4 regions of the Streptomyces sp. NPDC047117 genome follow, and region 2 is predicted to be linked to each of the others. Evidence: riboswitches for the same ligand, from Rfam matches in the RefSeq annotation. Region 2 holds a riboswitch; each other region holds the start of a gene.
The links. A riboswitch is a leader RNA that binds a small molecule or an ion and turns the genes downstream of it on or off. The one in region 2 is predicted to bind cobalamin.

Region 1 (4,462 bases), on a different contig from region 2:
GTGTGCCGGTGGCGGCGAGGTGGGCGTCGGAGCGGGCCCGCAGCGCCTCGTACGCCTCGTCCCGCCGTACCCGGGGCAGGCCCCCGGTCGGCGGCTCGGGCGCGGGTTCGCGGACGACCGGCTTCTCCGCCAGGTGCGGGAACTCGCTGACCCCGGTGAGGGGTTCGCGTCGCGCGGCGAGCTTGGCGGACCGCTGTGACCAGGACTCGGCCAGCCGCTCGCCGACCATGCCGGAGCGCAGTGCCGCCGCCTGCCCGCCGGACCGCTCGATCTCCTGGAAGAAGTCCCAGGCCGCGTGCGCGAGCTCGTCCGTGAGCCGTTCCACGTACCAGGAGCCGCCCGCCGGGTCGATCACCCGGGCAAGGTGCGATTCCTCGATGAGGATGGTGGAGGTGTTGCGGGCGATACGGCGCGCGAACGCGTCCGGCAGCCCGAGCGCGTGGTCGAAGGGCAGTACGGTCACGGCGTCGGCGCCCGCCACCCCTGCGGCCAGTGTGGCCACCGTGGCGCGCAGCATGTTCACCCACGGGTCGCGGCGCGTCATCATCACCGGCGAGGTCACCACGTGCTGGAGCTGCGCGCCCGCCTGTGGTGCTCCGCACGCCTCGGCCACCCGGGCCCACAGCCGGCGTGCCGCGCGCAGCTTGGCGACGGTCAGGAACTGGTCGGCGGTCGCGGCGTACCGGAACTCCAGCTGCGCGCACGCCTCTTCGGTGCTCAGTCCGGCGTCGGTCAGCTCGCGGAGGTAGGCGACGCCCGTCGCCAGGGAGCAGCCCAATTCCTGGGCCGCGGATCCGCCTGCCTCGTGGTACGGCAGGGCGTCCACGGTCAGCGCCCGTATCCCGGGGTACCGCGCGGCGCACGAGCGGGCCAGTTCGGTCACGGGGGCGATGTCGTACGAGCGTCCGGTGCGGGCCTCGTGGCCCAGCGGGTCGCCGCCCAGGTTGCCGCGAGCGGCGTCGGAGGCGACGCCACGCTCCTCGTACAGCCGCAGCAGCTCCCGCGCGGCCGGTGCGACCTCGTCGCCCGCGTCCAGGACGACGGGAGCCAGGTCGAGGTACACGCCGTCGAGGGCGCGGCCCAACGAGGCGACGGGAATGCCGGACCCGCCGACGGCCAGCCACAGGGAGGTGACGCCGTTTTCCAGGTCGGCCAGGACGGCGTCGCCGTCCGCGACCGTGTGGCGCTGGCGTACGTCCCAGCCGCCGGCCGTGTTGCCCTCGGCCCGGCCGCCGCGCACGAAGGGCGCGAAGCCGGGCAGGCCGGAGTCGGGCGCGTGGTCGCGCGCGGTGTAGAGGGGACGGGTGCGAAGCCCGTCCTCCAGCGCGGTGGACAGGGCGTACTCCGCCTCGGCGCCAGAGACTTCCTTGCCCGACTTGCGCAGCACACCCGCTACCAGGTGCTGCCACTGCTCATGTGTCGCGTCAGGGAACTCGGCCGCCAGGGAAAGCCCGTCGTCAGGCAGGACCGTCATGCTCGGATGTTAGGCCACGTTAACAATGGAGCGGCAGAGGGCATGGTTGTGACCTTGTTCTCTTCCGCTGGGTGGCATGAACCGCCGCCCTGCCGGGGTAGGGGACCGGGCCCCCGTTGAGAAGCGGCGGATGGGCCGGCGGGGGTGGAATTACTAGGACGTCCAACTATATAGTCGCCGTCAAGGCCCGCGGTGCAGGGAAGCCGGTGCGATTCCGGCGCGGTCCCGCCACTGTGACCGGGGAGTACGCCGCCGAGCAGCACGCCACTGACGAGAGACGTCGGGAAGGCGGACGGCGCACGCTGATCCGGGAGTCAGGATACCGGCCGCGGGATGTTCCGTGTTGTCCACGAGGATGGAGCTGACACGCATGGCATCGGTGCGCGTTCACGATACCGGCGGTCCCACCCGGCCGACCGTGATTCACCGAGGAACCCCACCGCACGCGGCCGCCACGGCCTGACGGTCCCTCCGCCATACGCGATCTCGCGCGCCCCCGCACACGTACGTCACCGCGTCCGTGTGCGACGGCACCGCGCGCCATCCCGGATCACCTGACGAGAGCAGGCACCCATGATCCGCGCAACCGACCGCGCCTCCGTGCGCGAGCTGACCCACTACGTCGGCGGCAAGCACACCCCGGGAACCTCGGGGTCCTACGGCGACGTGTACGACGCCAACACCGGCGAGGTCCAGGCCCGTGTGCCCCTCGCGAGCAGGACCGAGACCGAAGCGGCGATCGCCGATGCCGCACTGGCACAGCGGGAGTGGGGCGACTGGAACCCCCAGCGCCGCGCCCGTGTCCTCATGCGGTTCCTCCAACTGGTCGAGCAGGAGAAGGACGAGCTGGCCAGGCTGCTGTCCTCCGAACACGGCAAGACGGTCGCCGACGCCCACGGTGACATTCAACGTGGTCTGGAGGTGGTGGAGTTCGCGGCAGGCATTCCCCACCTGGCGAAGGGCGAATTCACCGACAACGCCGGCACCGGCATCGACGTCCACTCGCTCCGCGCGCCCCTCGGAGTGGTCGCCGGCATCACCCCCTTCAACTTCCCGGCGATGATTCCTCTCTGGAAGGCCGCACCGGCCCTGGCCTGCGGCAACGCCTTCATCCTCAAGCCTTCCGAGCGGGATCCCTCCGTCCCGCTGCGCCTCGCCGAACTCTTCCTGGAGGCCGGCCTGCCACCCGGCGTCCTCAACGTCGTCAACGGCGGCCGGGAAACCGTCGACACCCTCCTCGAAGACCCCCGCGTCGCCGCCCTCGGCTTCGTCGGCTCCACACCCGTCGCCGCGCACGTCTATGCCACCGCCGCCGCCCACGGGAAGCGCGCCCAGTGCTTCGGCGGCGCCAAGAACCACCTGATCGTGATGCCGGACGCCGACCTCGACCATGCCGTGGACGCACTGATCGGCGCCGGATACGGCTCCGCCGGTGAGCGCTGCATGGCCATCTCCGTCGCCGTCCCCGTGGGGGAGGAGACCGCCGACGCATTGGTCGCCCGCCTCAAGGAACGCATCGCCGGGCTCCGCATCGGCCGCAGCGACGACCCCGACTCCGACTTCGGACCGCTCGTCGGCAGGGACGCCGTCGACCGGGTCCGTTCGTACGTCGATCTCGGTGTCGAGGAAGGCGCCGAACTGGTAGTGGATGGGCGGGACTTCACCCTCCCCGGGCACGAGAACGGCTTCTTCGCCGGGGCTTCCCTGTTCGACCGGGTCACCCCTGCCATGCGCATCTACCAGGAGGAGATCTTCGGCCCCGTCCTGACCGTCGTCCGCGCCGCCGACTACGAGGAGGCCCTGCGCCTGCCCAGCGAGCACGAGTACGGCAACGGCGTGGTCATCTTCACCCGCGACGGCGACACAGCGCGCGACTTCACCCGGCGCGTCGACACCGGCATGGTCGGCGTCAATGTACCCATCCCGGTGCCCGTCGCGTACCACACCTTCGGCGGCTGGAAGCGGTCCGGCTTCGGCGACCTCAACCAGCACGGCCCCGACGCCATCCGCTTCTACACCCGTACCAAGACGGTCACCTCGCGCTGGCCCGCCGGCCTCCGGGAAGGCGCCGGCTTCACGATCCCGACGATGGGCTGACCCGCCATGACCAGCACTCTGCTCACCGAGGACCAGCAGGCCCTCGTCGAGACCACCCTCGACTTCACCCAGGACCACCTCGCCCCGCACGCCCTCGAATGGGACCGCGACAAGCACTTCCCCGTCGATGTCCTCCGCAAGGCCGCCGGGCTCGGCCTCGGCGGTGTCTACGTCCGCGAGCGGTCCGGCGGCTCCGGCCTCAGCCGCGCCGACGGCGTCCTCGTCTTCGAAGCCCTGGCCTCCGGCTGCCCGTCCGTCGCCGGTTACCTGTCCATCCACAACATGGTCGCCTGGATGATCGACCACTACGGTGACGCCGCGCAGCGCGAGCGATGGCTGCCGCGCCTCTGCGCCATGGACGACCTGGCCGGCTACTGCCTGACCGAACCGGGCGCCGGCTCGGACGCCGCGGCCCTCACCACCCGGGCCGTGCGGGACGGGGAAAGCTGGCTGCTCAGCGGGGTCAAACAGTTCATCTCGGGGGCAGGCGCCGCCCAGCTGTACGTGGTGATGGCCCGCACCGGCGGCGACGGTGCCGACGGGGTCTCCGCGTTCGTCGTCGACAAGGACGACCCCGGCGTCTCCTTCGGCCCCAACGAGCGGAAGATGGGCTGGAACGCCCAGCCCACCCGCCAGGTCGTCCTGGACGCCGTCCGGCTGCCCGCCGACCGCCTCCTGGGCGGCGAGGGCCAGGGCTTCCGCATCGCCATGAACGGCCTCAACGGCGGGCGCCTGGGCATCGCCGCCTGCTCCCTCGGCGGCGCCCGCAGCGCCCTCAACGCCGCCCTCGCCCACCTCGCCGACCGCGAGGCGTTCGGGCAGCGGCTCCTCGACGCACCGGCGCTGCGCTTCCGCCTCGCCGACATGGCGACCGAGCTCACCGCGGCGCGC
Region 2 (4,462 bases):
GTGACCTGCTGCTCCAGCTCCGCGTCGAACAGGTCGGGCTCCTCCTCGCGGACGGTGTCCACCACGGAGAAGGCGAAGTTCATGTGCATGGTCTCGTCACGGAACACCCAGTTGGTGCCCGTGGCCAGGCCGTGCAGCAGACCGCGCGACCGGAACCAGTACACGTACGCGAACGCGCCGTAGAAGAACAGCCCCTCGATGCACGCCGCGAAGCAGATCAGGTTCAGCAGGAAGCGGCGCCGATCGGCCTTCGTCTCCAGCCGGTCGATGGACTCGACCGAGTCCATCCACTTGAAGCAGAACTCCGCCTTCTCCCGGATGGAGGGGATGTTCTCCACCGCGGCGAACGCGGCGGCGCGGTCGTCCGGGTCGGGCAGGTAGGTGTCCAGCAGCGTCAGATAGAACTGGACGTGCACGGCCTCCTCGAAGAGCTGACGGCTCAAGTACAGCCGCGCCTCGGGGGAGTTGATGTGCTTGTAGAGCGTCAGCACGAGGTTGTTCGCCACGATCGAGTCGCCGGTCGCGAAGAAGGCGACCAGCCGGCCGATCATGTGCTGCTCACCCGGGGAGAGCTTGGCGAGGTCGGCCACGTCGGAGTGGAGGTCGACCTCCTCCACGGTCCAGGTGTTCTTGATCGCGTCACGGTAGCGGTCGTAGAAGTCCGGGTACCGCATGGGCCGCAGGGTCAGCTCGAAGCCCGGGTCGAGGAGGTTCTTCACGCCGGTCGTGGTGGTGTGGCTGGCCGCGGCGTTCGTCTCGGTGGTCATTACTGGCAGGCCTCGCAGGACTCGGGGTTTTCCAGGGAGCAGGCGATCGCCTCGGGGTCGCTCGCCTGCTGGGGGACGGGAGCGGTGGCGGTGGCAGCCGCGGCGCGCGCCGACTGCGCGATCCGGGTGGCCGGACGCGACCGCAGGTAGTACGTGGTCTTGATGCCGCGCTTCCAGGCGTACGCGTACATCGAGCTGAGCTTGCCGATGGTCGGCGCCGCCATGAAGAGGTTCAGGGACTGGCTCTGGTCCAGGTACGGCGTGCGGTCGGCGGCCATGTCGATCAGCGCACGCTGCGGGACCTCCCAGGCGGTGCGGTACAGCGCGCGGATCTCCTCGGGGACCCACGGCACGTCCTGCACCGAGCCGTTGCCCTCGCGCAGCGCCTCACGGGTCCGCGCGTCCCAGCTGCCCGCCTTCTTCAGATCCTCCACCAGGTACGCGTTGACCTGCAGGAACTCCCCGCTCAGCGTCTCGCGCTTGAAGAGGTTGGAGACCTGCGGCTCGATGCACTCGTACACGCCCGCGATCGACGCGATGGTCGCGGTCGGCGCGATGGCCAGCAGGAGCGAGTTCCGCATGCCGGTCGCGGCGATGCGGTCGCGCAGCGCCGCCCAGCGGTCCGCCCAGCGCGGCTCGGCGTTCGGGTAGTGGTCCGGGTGCAGCACACCGCGCGCCGTACGCGTCGCCGACCAGTTCGGGTGCGGCCCGTGCCGCTCCGCGAGGTCGGCGGACGCCTCGTACGCCGCGAGCATGATCCGCTCGGAGATCCGGGTGGACAGCTCACGCGCCTCCGGCGAGTCGAACGGCAGCCGCAGCCGGAAGAAGACGTCCTGCAGCCCCATCAGGCCCAGGCCCACCGGACGCCAGCGCGAGTTCGACGCACCGGCCTGCTCGGTCGGATAGAAGTTGATGTCCACGACACGGTCGAGGAAGGTCACCGCCGTACGGACCGTGGTGTCCAGCTTCGCCCAGTCCATCTCGCCGTCGGCGCCCAGGTGCGCCGCCAGGTTCACGGACCCGAGGTTGCACACGGCCGTCTCGCCGTCGTCCGTGACCTCCAGGATCTCCGTGCACAGGTTCGAGGAGTGCACGACCCGGCCCGGCTCCGCCGTCTGGTTCGCGGTCCGGTTCGCGGCGTCCTTGAAGGTCATCCAGCCATTGCCGGTCTGCGCGAGAGTGCGCATCATCCGGGAGTACAGCACCCGGGCCGGCACCGCCTTGACGGCCTTGCCCTCGGCCTCGGCCCTGCGGTACGCGGCGTCGAACTCCGCGCCGTACAGATCCACCAGCTCCGGCACGTCCACGGGCGAGAACAGGGACCAGTCCGCGTCCGCCTCGACCCGGCGCATGAACTCGTCCGGGATCCAGTGCGCGATGTTCAGATTGTGCGTACGCCGCGCCTCCTCACCGGTGTTGTCCCGCAGCTCCAGGAACTCCTCCAGGTCCGCGTGCCAGGTCTCCAGGTACACACAGGCCGCGCCCTTGCGGCGGCCGCCCTGGTTCACCGCCGCGACCGAGGCGTCCAGCGTGCGCAGGAACGGCACGATGCCGTTGGAGTGCCCGTTGGTGCCGCGGATCAGCGAACCGCGGGCGCGCACGCGGGAGTACGACAGACCGATGCCGCCCGCGTGCTTCGAGAGGCGCGCGACCTGGTGGTACCGGTCGTAGATCGAGTCCAGCTCGTCCAGCGGCGAGTCCAGCAGATAGCAGGAGGACATCTGCGGGTGGCGGGTGCCGGAGTTGAAGAGCGTGGGGGAGGAGGGCAGGTAGGAGAGCGTGCTGGTCAGCGCGTACAGCTCGGCGACGTCCGCGAGCGCCCGCTCGGAGTGGTCCTCGGCCAGGCCGCACGCCACCCGCAGCAGGAAGTGCTGCGGCGTCTCGACGACCTTGCGGGTGAGCGGGTGCCGCAGCAGGTAGCGGGAGTACACCGTACGCAGGCCGAAGTAACCGAAACGGTCGTCGGCGCCGTCCGCGAGCGCCCGGTCGACCAGCGCGTCCAGCGCGGCCGCGTGTGCGGTGACGAACTCGGCCGTGGAGTCGGCGATCAGCCCCTCGCGGTGACCGGTGGCGACCGAAGCGGCGAAGCCCGTCGCGCCCTGGCTCGCGGCCTCCTCGGCGATCGCGGCCGTCAGCAGCCGCGCGGCCAGCTTGGAGTACTGCGGCTCGTCGCCGATCAGCCCCGCCGCGGCCTCCATCGCCAGCTCCCGCAGCTCCGCCTCGTCCGAACCGGCGTGCCGGCCGCGCAGCGCGGCCGCCGCGACCTTGCCCGGGTCGGTGGCCGGCAGGTCGGCGGTGAGGTCGGTCAGGGTGCGCAGCAGGGCCGTACCGGGAGCGTCATCGGGCCGCTCGGCCACCGTCCGAGGGGCCTGCGCCTCCTGTGCCGCTTGCGCCTCTTGTGCTGACTCCGCTGGCGCGATGGTCACCTTGTGCTCTCCTCACTCGGCTGGGGCCGGGGAAGAGCGGAGGAGGCGTACGGGCAGCCGCGCCGGACACCATGCCGGGCACGCGGACACACCACGCAGCGTCCACCGGCCCAACCCGCGGAGCCCGGACGTCTCGACGCCCGTGCCGGAACGGCTGCGGGCGTACCGTCGGCAGGTCATCGGACTCGCGAGCGGGCGGTAAATACCCACTCCACATACCGTTGCGGGACAGTTCCGGATTCGCACCGGATTCCCCTGCGGCGACAGCGAGGACGAGCATACATCTTGTGTCGCCCCACGCGACCATCCCTATATCTTGTGTCGCTGCGCTGCTGTGCGTACCGCGATACGTACGGATGGTCACGGGCCGCCGGTGCGGGCGTCGGCTCCCGGGCGTCACATCCCGGCGTCGGATCCCCGGCGTCAGATCCTCGGCCTCAGATCCCGGGCGTACGTCAGCAGGGTGCCGAGGCCCGGCACCGGCGACCAGTCGCGCTCCGGCGTACGGGTGAACCCCAGCCGCCCGTAGAGACGGTGGGCGCCGTGCATCGCACGCTGCGTGGACAGCACCAGCCGACCGCAGCCCGGCGTCTCCCGCGCCCGGTCCAGACACGCCCGTACCAGCGCCTCGCCCACACCCCGGCCGCGCGCCTCCTTCGCCACCACCAGCATCCGGAACTCCGCCTCGCCCGGCCCGGCGATGTCCGCCCACGGCCCGCCCGCCGCCACGAACGTCACCCCGCCCAGCACCTCGCCCTCCGCCACGGCGACCAGCACCTCCGCCTCGGCCGCCCGGCGCGCCACGTCCCGCAGCACGGGCAGGTACGCGTCGTCCGCCCCGAACTCCAGCAGCCCGTCCCCGAGGTACGCCTGGGCCGTGATCTCACCCAGCCGCGCGTGCTCCGCCGCCCGTATCCCCCTGATCACGAAGTCCATGACCGTCAGTGTGCACCAGGGGTACGACAACGGGCCGCCGGTTGTCACCGGCGGCCCGTCGGCCTCACGAATGCGGGCGGATCAGTGCGCGGAGCCCGCCGTGGCCGGCGGCAGATCCACCTGGACGCCCTTGTCGCCGGCGTCCGCCGTGTAGTCCTCCGGCGAGGTCTCGTCGACCCCGGCCGGCGCCTTCGCGGCCCGCAGCACGACCGTCAGCACGACCGTGACCAGGACGTTCAGCACGAACGCGGTCAGGCCGATGTAGCCGATCTCGCCGATGCCGGGGATCTCCGCGTTCGAGCCGCCGAAGTGCTTCTGCGTCGGGCTGGCCAC
Region 3 (4,462 bases), on a different contig from region 2:
GCCTGGGAGACCTGGGCGGTGGACAGGTATCCGCCGCCGGCGCCCGGTTGGGCGGGCAGGCCCGGTACCTGCTTGTCGTAGGGCACCTTGATGGTGGTGCCCTGTACGACCAGGCCCTTGTTGAGGCAGTCCGTCTGCGCGGTGAAGCCCTCGACGGTGCCGGCGGAGTAGGAGTCGCCGGAGCAGCCGTACATGCTGCCGTTGTAGTACTGCATGTTCAGCCACCACAGGCGGCCGTTGTCCGCATACTTCTTGATGACCGGCAGGTACGCGCCCCAGATCGAGCCGTACGTCACGCTGCCGCCGGTGACGTACGCGGTCTCGGGGGCCATCGTCAGGCCGAAGTTCGACGGCATCTGCGCGAGCACGCCGTCGATGATCCGGATGAGGTTGGCCTGCGAGGCCGAGAGCCGGCTGATGTTGCCACTGCCGGTGAGGCCGGTCTCGATGTCGATGTCGATGCCGTCGAAGTTGTACTTCTTCAGGATCGGCACGATGGTCGCGACGAACCGGTCGGCGACGGCGGTGGAGTTGAGGTCGATGCCGGCCGTGGCACCGCCGATGGACATCAGGAGCGTGGCGCCGTTCGCCTTCGCCTGGCACATCTCGGCGGGCGTGGCGACCTTCACCGTGGCGTCCATGCCGTCCTCCCAGAGGACGGTGCCGTCCGAACGGATCACCGGGAACGCCGCGTTGATGACGTTGTAGCCGTGCGCACCGATGCGGGAGTCGGTGATCGGGATCCAGCCGAGCCCCGGGTGGACGCCGTTCGTTGCGCCGTCCCAGTTTTCCCAGTAGCCCTGGAGCACCTTGCCCGTGGGCCGGGACTTCACCGCGCAGGTGTCGGCCTGCGGCGCGGCGGGTGCGGCGGCGGCCGGCAGCTGTGCGGCACACACCAGCGCCAGCCCGGCACCCAGCAGACGGAGAGCCTTACCGATCACGTCGTGTCCTCTCTCGCCATGGCGCGCGGAGATCCGAGTCGTCATGGCCGGGATGACCGGATGAGTGGGCACACCGTAGATTGGTCCAGACCTAGGGTCAATAGGTCTGGACCACTTGAGGATCGAGGGGATGCCGACCGGTTCGTGAGCCGGCTAGTCCGTGAGGATGTCGGTGAGGTGGGCTTCGACCGGCTCGTCGGCGTCGTCGAGTTCCCAGAACAGGGTGAGGATCAGTCCGAGGGGGCCGGTTCCCCGGCCTCCCTTTGCCCGGGGGGGGCGGCTACGGCGGGGTGTCGATGAGGCCGGGAGAAGTCCCAGGTGCCCTCCGGCGCTCCGGTCCCCCGGCACCACCGGGCGAACTCCCGGGACCGGGCTTCCAGCCAGGACGGCAGGTCAGGATGCTGCTCGCCGCCGGCGGGAGCCTGGTGTGGTGGATGCGCCGCCGTAGGACGGCGGGGCCGGCGGAGTAGCACCCTCACCGGCTGAGCATGTCGGCCCCGGTCCGGCATCCAGCGGGGCCGGGGCCGATTGCCGTCAGGGGCGCTTTGCTGTCAGTGGCGGGGCGGGTTGGCGCGCGGGGTGAGGGTGGCGTGGGGCAGGGCCGGGGCGGGGAGGCGCTTCCCGTCGTAGCCGTCGACGGTTCCGAAACGGTCGGAGGCGCGCTCCCACTCCTCCCGCGCCCGGACGATGTCGTCGTGGCTGCGGCCGATGAAGTTCCACCACATGACGATCTCCTCCTCGAACGGGGCTCCGCCGAGCAGGACCGCGCGGGCGGCGTCGTCCGAATCGTTCACCAGCGTCAGGGTGTCGTGTCCGGTGGGGAGGTGGCCCAGTTCGGACGGGCGGAGCGGGGCGCCGGCCATGCGGATGTCCCCGCGGTCGACGAGGAGGCCGTGCTCGAAGGCCGGGTCGAGGGCGAGGGTGACCGTGGCGCGAGGTGCGAGGGTGAGCTCCGCGCCGAGCAGCGGGGTGAACGTCCGTACCGGGGAGGTGGTGCCGGCGAGCGTGCCCAGGAACACCCGGATCTCGGCCCCGCCGACGTGGACGGGTGTGGGGACGTGGTGCTGGAAGTCCCGCTCGGCGTCGCGGTGCGCATCGGGCAGCGCCACCCACAGCTGCACGCCGTGCAGGACGGTGGTGCGCGCGGTGGAGACCTCCGAGTGGCTGATCCCGTGCCCGCCCGTCATGAGATTCAGCTCGCCGGGCCGTACGAAGGCGTGGCTGCCCAGGCTGTCTCGGTGCTCGATCTCCCCGCTGAAAAGCCAGCTCACCGTCTGGAGCCCGGTGTGCGGATGCGGGGCGACATGCATGCCGCCGGACTCGCCGACGTCGTCGGGACCGTAGTGGTCGGCGAAGCACCAGGCGCCGATCGTCGTCCGGGTCCGCTGCGGCAGCGTGCGGCGTACGGTCATCGACCGGGGGCCGCCCAGCGGGACGTCACGCGGGGCGAGGACCTCGACGTTGCTCATGACGCGTCGCCTCCCTGCGACTGAAGGGCTCCGCCGCCCGGTTCTTCGAGGGGCTCCACCTGGACGACGCGGATGCCGCGGTCGGTGAAGGGGGTGACCTGGTCGCGGGGCGCCGTGCGGTGGGTGACCAGGGTCCGGCCCGCCATCGCGCCGCCGTAGGTCCGGGCGAGGCGGCCGTCGGCCGTGAGCCGGGCCTGGGATGCGGTGGGCGGCATCTGGTGTCCTTACCGGTTCGTCGGTTCAGCGGGCGGCGGCCGTCTCGGCGGCCGGCCGCAGCGCCTCGATCATGCTACCGGCCTCGGCCCTGCCGGTACCGGCGGTGTCGAAGGCGGTGCCGTGGTCCACGGAGGTGCGGATCACCGGCAGGCCGATGGCGAGGTCTGGCGGCTCCGCCATACCGGCGTACCGCGGCGTTTCCGTACAAGTCCGTGGATGACCGTGGCGCTGGTCGTCAGCAGCGTCGCCATCCTGTGCGTCGGCGTCCACGGAGTCCTGGAGACGGTGGGCGTGGTCACGGCCGGGTGCGCGGCATGGCCGTGCTTGCCAGCACCGACGGCCTGGCACTACTGTCGCCACGCCTTGGTAACGGGAAATCCGGTGTGATGCCGGTGCGGCCCTCGCCACTGTGATCGGGAAGTCCGGCTCCGGCCCTCGCGGGCAGCCACTGGGTCCTTGTGACCCGGGAAGGCGGAGCACGGGCGGTGTTACCCGTCAGCCAGGAGACCGGCCTCGGCACGTCAACCATCCACGAGGTGCTGGAGAGGGTCTGCTGAGCCATGCACATTGCCGAGGGTTTTCTGCCACCGGCGCACGCGGTCGCCTGGGGCGTCGCGTCGGCGCCGTTCGTCGTCCACGGAGTCCGGTCACTCACCCGTGAGGTCAGGGAGCACCCCGAGTCCACCCTGCTCCTCGGTGCTTCGGGCGCCTTCACGTTCGTCCTGTCCGCGCTGAAACTGCCGTCGGTGACGGGAAGTTGCTCGCATCCCACGGGTACCGGCCTCGGCGCCATCCTGTTCCGCCCGCCGATCATGGCGGTGCTCGGCACCATCACGCTGCTCTTCCAGGCGCTGCTGCTGGCGCACGGCGGCCTGACCACGCTCGGCGCCAACGCCTTCTCGATGGCGATCGTCGGGCCGTGGGCGGGGTACGGCGTCTACCGGCTGCTGCGCCGGTACGGCGTGCCGCTGATGGTCACCGTGTTCTTCGGCGCGTTCGTCGCCGACCTGTCCACCTACTGCGTCACCAGCGTGCAGCTGGCGCTGGCCTTCCCCGACCCGGGCAGCGGCTTCCTCGGCGCGCTGGGCAAGTTCGGCTCCATCTTCGCCGTCACGCAGATCCCGCTCGCCATCAGCGAGGGGCTCCTGACCGTCCTCGTGATGCGGCTTCTGGTGCAGTCCAGCAAGGGCGAACTGACCCGGCTGGGCGTGCTCCTGAGCGGCGGGCGGAAGCAGTCCGACGCGACCGCGGAGGCGGCCCGGTGAAGCGCCACACGAAGATCAACGCACTGCTGCTGCTCGCCGTGGTCGCACTCGCCGTCCTGCCGCTGGCCCTCGGCCTCGGCGACCACAAGAAGGAACCGTTCACGGGCTCCGACTCAGAGGCGGAGACCGCGATCACCAAGATCGAGCCGGACTACGAGCCGTGGTTCTCCCCGCTCTACGAACCGCCGTCCGGGGAGATCGAGTCGGCGCTGTTCGCCCTCCAGGCCGCCCTCGGTGCCGGCGTGCTCGCGTACTACTTCGGGCTGCGCCGCGGCCGCCGGCAGGGCGAGGAGCGGGCGCGGGCACGTCAGGACGACGGGCACGCGCCGGACGGCGCCGGGAAATCGACCGCCGAAGGGGCCTGAGCCCACGTGCTGCCGATCGACGCGGCGGCGCACAGCAGTCGCTGGCGCCGCCGCCACCCCGTGGACAAGGCCGTGCTCGGGCTGGGGCTCACCGTCCTGGCGATCTCCCTGCCGCCCTGGCCGGGCGCCGCGCTCGTCCTGCTGACGGCGCTCGCGGTGCTGCTCGGCCCGGCGGGCGTGCCCGGCCGCCGGCTGTGGCGCGCGTA
Region 4 (4,462 bases), on a different contig from region 2:
AGGGTGTGCGTACCGGGGACGGGCGAGCCGAGCACGAAGGCGAAGACCAGCCGGACGGCGAGCACGACGAGGCCGAGCTTGACGAAGGCGCCGTAGGAGCGGGCCCACGGCGCGTCGGTGCGGCGGGCCGCCACCACGTACCCGGCGACGCCGACGAGCAGCCCGAGGAGGAGCGGGTTGGTGGTGCGGGACGCGGCCGTCGCCAGGCCCAGCGCCCACAGCCACCACGCGCCGGCGTGCAGCGTGCGCCCCCGGGTGGCGAGGGGAGCGCGCAGCCGGCCGGGCGCCGTCATCCGCGCCGACGCCGGGCCTGCCACACCGCGGCGGCGCCGAGCACGGCGACCGCGGCGATGCCGCCGATCAGGCCGGCGGACGGCCCGCCGGCGCCGCTGTCCCCGTCGGACGCGCCGGCATCGGGCGCCGCGGAGCCGGTGGCCTCCTTGGAGGACCCGCCCGCCTGCTCGGCGCAGCCCTTCTCCGGGAAGCCGGAGATCGCGCACAGCAGCGCACTGGAGTCGTACCGCAGCGGTGCGGCGACCGCGGCGAGGGCCTCACCGGCGCTCGCGTCCTCGGGGACCCGCGCGCACTTCTCGCGGGCGGCGGGCGGCGTCTCGCCCTTGGGGGCGTCCGCCGCCGTGCCGAAGTCGACGACGACGGCGACGCGCTTGCGGCCGTCGGCCGCCTTCGTGCCGCCGCAGACCGCGTCGAAGTCGGCCGCCGCGCGCGGAGTCGCGGCGCGCGCGGAGTCGGCGCTGACGGTGAAGCGGAAGCCGACCGCGCCGCCGTCCTCGGGGCGGGCGGTCGAGGGCCCTTCGGTGGCGTACGACCAGGTGCTCTTGCCGCGCGCCGGCGCGTCCGCCGTCCAGAAGGACCAGTAGCGGTACTCGTCGGCGTGCGCGGGGCCGGCGGCCAGGCCCGTGGCCGTACCGGCCAGGACCAGGGCGCCGGCGCCGCGTGCGATCCGGGCGGCGTGCCTCACAGCTGGTTCTGCTTCCGGCGGCCGCTCAGCAGGAAGCCGATGCCCGCGCCCACCGCGAGGCCGACGAGCACGACCCACCACACGGAGATGCCGCCCTCGTCCTTCTGCTCGGCCTCCTGGCCCTGCGCGTGCTGCTGCGCCGCCGGCTTCGGCCCGGTCGCGTTGAGCTTCGCCACGAGGTCCGTGCCCCCGAAGGCGCGCGGGTCGGCACCGGTGGCGTGCGCGGCGAGGATCAGCTGTGCGTAGGCGGCCGGGCCGCTCTGCTTCGCCCAGGCGGCGGAGTGGCCGCGGAGCCACTCCAGCGGCTGCTTCGCGTCGTCGGGCCGGCCGGCGGCCGCGAGCGCGACCACGGCGTCGGCGGTGTTGCCGACGTCCGGCTGGTCCTCGGCGCCGGGCATGGCGGACATCAGGTGGTGGCCGTGCGCGGCCATGGCGGAGACGAGGTGATCGGCGCCGCCGCTCGCGGCACCCTGCGCGTCCTCGGCCGCTTCCTCGCAGGACGTCTTCTTCGCGGCGTCCCCACCGGGCTCGACGACGAAGCCCTTGCCCATGGCCCCGGTCACCGCGGCCGCCGTCGCGTCGTCGTTGGCCGCGAGCTTCCCGTCCTTGGCCTGGAACGCGAACGCGCCGCGGTCCGCCCTCTTGACGTCGCAGCCGAGGCGGAAGGCGAGCAGCGCGTCGTACGGCGACTTGCCGTCCTTCTTCGGCAGCGCCGCCTCCTTCGTACCCGTGGCGGTCAGCGCGCCGATCACGACGGAGGTGGAGTTGGCGTCGCTGTCGGCACCGGCCGCCGAGCCCCAGCCGCCGTCGTCGTTCTGCGCGGACTTCAGCCAGGAGACGCCCTTGCGGACCGCGTCGGAGTGCCCGCCGACGGCGGCCAGCGCCTGGACGGCGGCGGACGTCTGGTTGGTGTCCCGCAGGGTCTTCGCGTCGCAGTCCTGATGGGGGTCCCCGCTGTTCGAGCGGAGCCGAGAACTTGGGGGAGGGTCGGCGCGGTACGCGGTGAACGCGCCGTCGGCGCACTGCTGCCCCACGAGCCAGTCCACTGCCTCGTCCGCCGGGCGCACGCCCGTGGCGTCCTGGGCCAGCAGCGCCAGCGACTGCCGCCAGACGCCGTCGTACTTGGGGTCCGTGCTGCCGTACAGGCCCTTCGGGAGCTTCGGGGAAGCGCCGGGCGCGGGGGAGTCGGCGAACGCGGCGGGGGCAGCGGCCGCGCACAGCACGGCGGCGGCCAGGGCCGCGGCGCAGCGGCGCACCGGGGCGGCGAGGGAGCGGGCCGTGATGGCCATGGGGTCGGTGCCTCTCGGTCGGTTCGCGGGGTGCGCGAGGTGGGGCTCACACAGCCGTGGGGGACACGCAGCCGCACTCCGCCGCACCACGTCCGCGACTCGCGCGCGGCGCGGTGGCACCGGGCTCAGCTCCGTATACCTCGACGGTGCCGCGCGCCGGGCGGCCGCTGAAGGGCGGCCGGCGGCACGCGGGAGCCTTGGGTGTGCCCCGCCGGGTGTTCCGGCTCGCTCCGGCGCGCGGGTGCGCACCAGGGCTCACGGCTGCGGGTCAGCGCCGGTTTTCCACCGGCTTCCCCCGGTCGGGCACGAATGAACTTGTCGCAACACTTTAACCGGCGGGTAGCGGCCGGCTCCCGGCACGTACGGGATGCGTACGGCCGCCCGTACGCCCTCGCGTCCGGACGGCCGGTGCCTCACACCGCCCGGTACGTCACCGGGTCCGAGCCCGGCACCGGCTCCGCCAGCCCCCGCTTCACCAGGCGCCGCAGATGGGCCTCGGCCTCGGAGAGGGCGATGGTGCGCGAGGCGTACGGGATCCGCTCCCAGGGGCGGTTCCACTCCATGGCCTCGGCGAGCTGCCAGGGGGTACGCGGCGTGGCGAGCAGCGCGCGCAGGCCGCCGAGCCGCTCCTCGTGGTGGGTGAGCAGCTCCGCGACCCGCTCCGCCGCGCCGGTGAAGGCGTGCTGGTGCGCGGGCAGCACCTCGGCGGCGCCGAGCCGGCCGATCCGCTCCAGGGAGTCGAGGTAGTCGCCAAGGGGATCAGTGACGGTGACGTCGTCCGGGTCCTCGTACAGGCCGACGTGCGGGGTGATGCCGGGCAGCAGGTGGTCGCCGGAGAAGAGGCGCCCGTTCCCGGGGTGCGCCGCCGGATGTGCCTCCTCCAGGTGCAGGCAGACATGGCCCGGGGTGTGCCCCGGCGTCCAGACGGCCCGCAGCCGCCGCCCCGCGAGGTCCAGCAGCTCGCCGGGGACGATCTCGCGGTCCGGGAGCGCGGGCCGATTCTCGGGGAGCGCGCGGGTGCGCCCCTTGGCGCGGGCCGCGTACAGGGGCGCGAGGTGTTCCTCGGGCGCGCCCGCCGCGGCGAGCTTGTCGATGAGGTACGCCAGCCAGCTGCCCGGTTCGGCCTCGCGGGTGCGCCGGACGACCGCGGCGTCGGCGGCGTGCATCGCGATCCAGGCGCCGGAAGCCTCCCTGACCCGCGCCGACAGGCCGTGGTGGTCGGGGTGGTGGTGGGTGATGAGCACGCCGTGCAGGTCGGTGACGGCGGTGCCGCAGGCGGCGAGCCCGGCGGCGAGCGCGTCCCAGGAGTCCGGGTCGTCCCAGCCGGTGTCGATGAGCACCGGACCGCGGTCCGTCTCCAGCAGGTGCACGAGGGTGTGCCCCAGCGGGTTGTCCGGTATGGGCACGGCGATGCTCCACACCCCGCCCCGGTGGTCGATCACGTGCGGCATGCCATCGCCCCTCTCGGCCCGCACGCCGTCGCGTGCATTGCCCACTATAACTAGAACTGGTATCAGTTCTGATGCTGCGTCAGATCAGTTTTCCGGTGACGCGACAGGTAACGGCGGCCCGCAGGAGGCGGAATCGATGACTGGATCGATGACTGGCCCGATCGAGCACGGACAGCTCTACATAGGTGGTGAGCTGGTCGATCCGGCCGGCCGGGACACCATCGAGGTCGTCTCCCCGCACACCGAGCAGGTCATCGGCCGGGTGCCGCACGCCTCCCGGGAGGACGTGGACCGGGCCGTCACGGCCGCGCGCGCGTCCTTCGACTCGGGAGTGTGGGCCCACACCCCGCTCGAGGAACGGATCGCGGTCGTCACGCGGATCAAGGACGCGTTCGCCGTGCGCAGCGAGGAGTTCGCGCGGCTCATCAGCGCGCAGAACGGCACCCCGTACACCTCCGGGATCATGGTGCAGTCGCTGGCCGCGATGATGGTCTGGGACGCGGCGATCACGGTCGCCCGCGACTTCGCGTACGAGGAGCGGCGGCAGGGCGTGCTCGGGCCGCTGCTGATCCGCCGTGAACCGGTGGGTGTGGTCGCGGCCGTGGTGCCGTGGAACGTCCCGCAGTTCACCGCCGCCGCCAAGCTCGCCCCCGCGCTGCTGGCCGGGTGCTCGGCGGTGCTGAAGGTGTCGCCGGAGACGCCGCTGGACGCGTATCTGCTCGCGGAGATCGCCACCGAAGCCG

Region 1: another riboswitch for cobalamin. It lies ahead of ABZ840_RS06135 (CoA-acylating methylmalonate-semialdehyde dehydrogenase); the one in region 2 lies ahead of ABZ840_RS28880 (ribonucleoside-diphosphate reductase subunit alpha).
Region 3: another riboswitch for cobalamin. It lies ahead of ABZ840_RS32585 (energy-coupling factor ABC transporter permease); the one in region 2 lies ahead of ABZ840_RS28880 (ribonucleoside-diphosphate reductase subunit alpha).
Region 4: another riboswitch for cobalamin. It lies ahead of ABZ840_RS10890 (prenyltransferase/squalene oxidase repeat-containing protein); the one in region 2 lies ahead of ABZ840_RS28880 (ribonucleoside-diphosphate reductase subunit alpha).

The regions. Positions count from the first base shown of each region.
Region 1 is NZ_JBEYUN010000003.1:36,070-40,531, forward strand. Features, by position in the region: gene ABZ840_RS06130 (methylmalonyl-CoA mutase family protein) at 1-1,474, opposite strand, end outside; cobalamin riboswitch at 1,641-1,820, shown strand; gene ABZ840_RS06135 (CoA-acylating methylmalonate-semialdehyde dehydrogenase) at 2,048-3,571, shown strand; gene ABZ840_RS06140 (acyl-CoA dehydrogenase family protein) at 3,578-4,462, shown strand, end outside.
Region 2 is NZ_JBEYUN010000017.1:166,772-171,233, forward strand. Features, by position in the region: gene ABZ840_RS28875 (ribonucleotide-diphosphate reductase subunit beta) at 1-767, opposite strand, end outside; gene ABZ840_RS28880 (ribonucleoside-diphosphate reductase subunit alpha) at 767-3,124, opposite strand; cobalamin riboswitch at 3,346-3,490, opposite strand; gene ABZ840_RS28885 (GNAT family N-acetyltransferase) at 3,617-4,129, opposite strand; gene mctP (monocarboxylate uptake permease MctP) at 4,211-4,462, opposite strand, start outside.
Region 3 is NZ_JBEYUN010000023.1:26,238-30,699, forward strand. Features, by position in the region: gene ABZ840_RS32565 (chitinase) at 1-905, opposite strand, end outside; gene ABZ840_RS32570 (pirin family protein) at 1,493-2,410, opposite strand; gene ABZ840_RS32575 (hypothetical protein) at 2,407-2,625, opposite strand; partial or broken gene ABZ840_RS32580 (4-hydroxythreonine-4-phosphate dehydrogenase PdxA) at 2,651-2,791, opposite strand; cobalamin riboswitch at 2,952-3,157, shown strand; gene ABZ840_RS32585 (energy-coupling factor ABC transporter permease) at 3,187-3,891, shown strand; gene ABZ840_RS32590 (energy-coupling factor ABC transporter substrate-binding protein) at 3,888-4,256, shown strand; gene cbiQ (cobalt ECF transporter T component CbiQ) at 4,263-4,462, shown strand, end outside.
Region 4 is NZ_JBEYUN010000005.1:33,772-38,233, reverse strand. Features, by position in the region: gene ABZ840_RS10900 (CbiQ family ECF transporter T component) at 1-293, opposite strand, end outside; gene ABZ840_RS10895 (SCO2322 family protein) at 290-979, opposite strand; gene ABZ840_RS10890 (prenyltransferase/squalene oxidase repeat-containing protein) at 976-2,268, opposite strand; cobalamin riboswitch at 2,461-2,601, opposite strand; gene ABZ840_RS10885 (MBL fold metallo-hydrolase) at 2,682-3,719, opposite strand; gene ABZ840_RS10880 (aldehyde dehydrogenase) at 3,868-4,462, shown strand, end outside.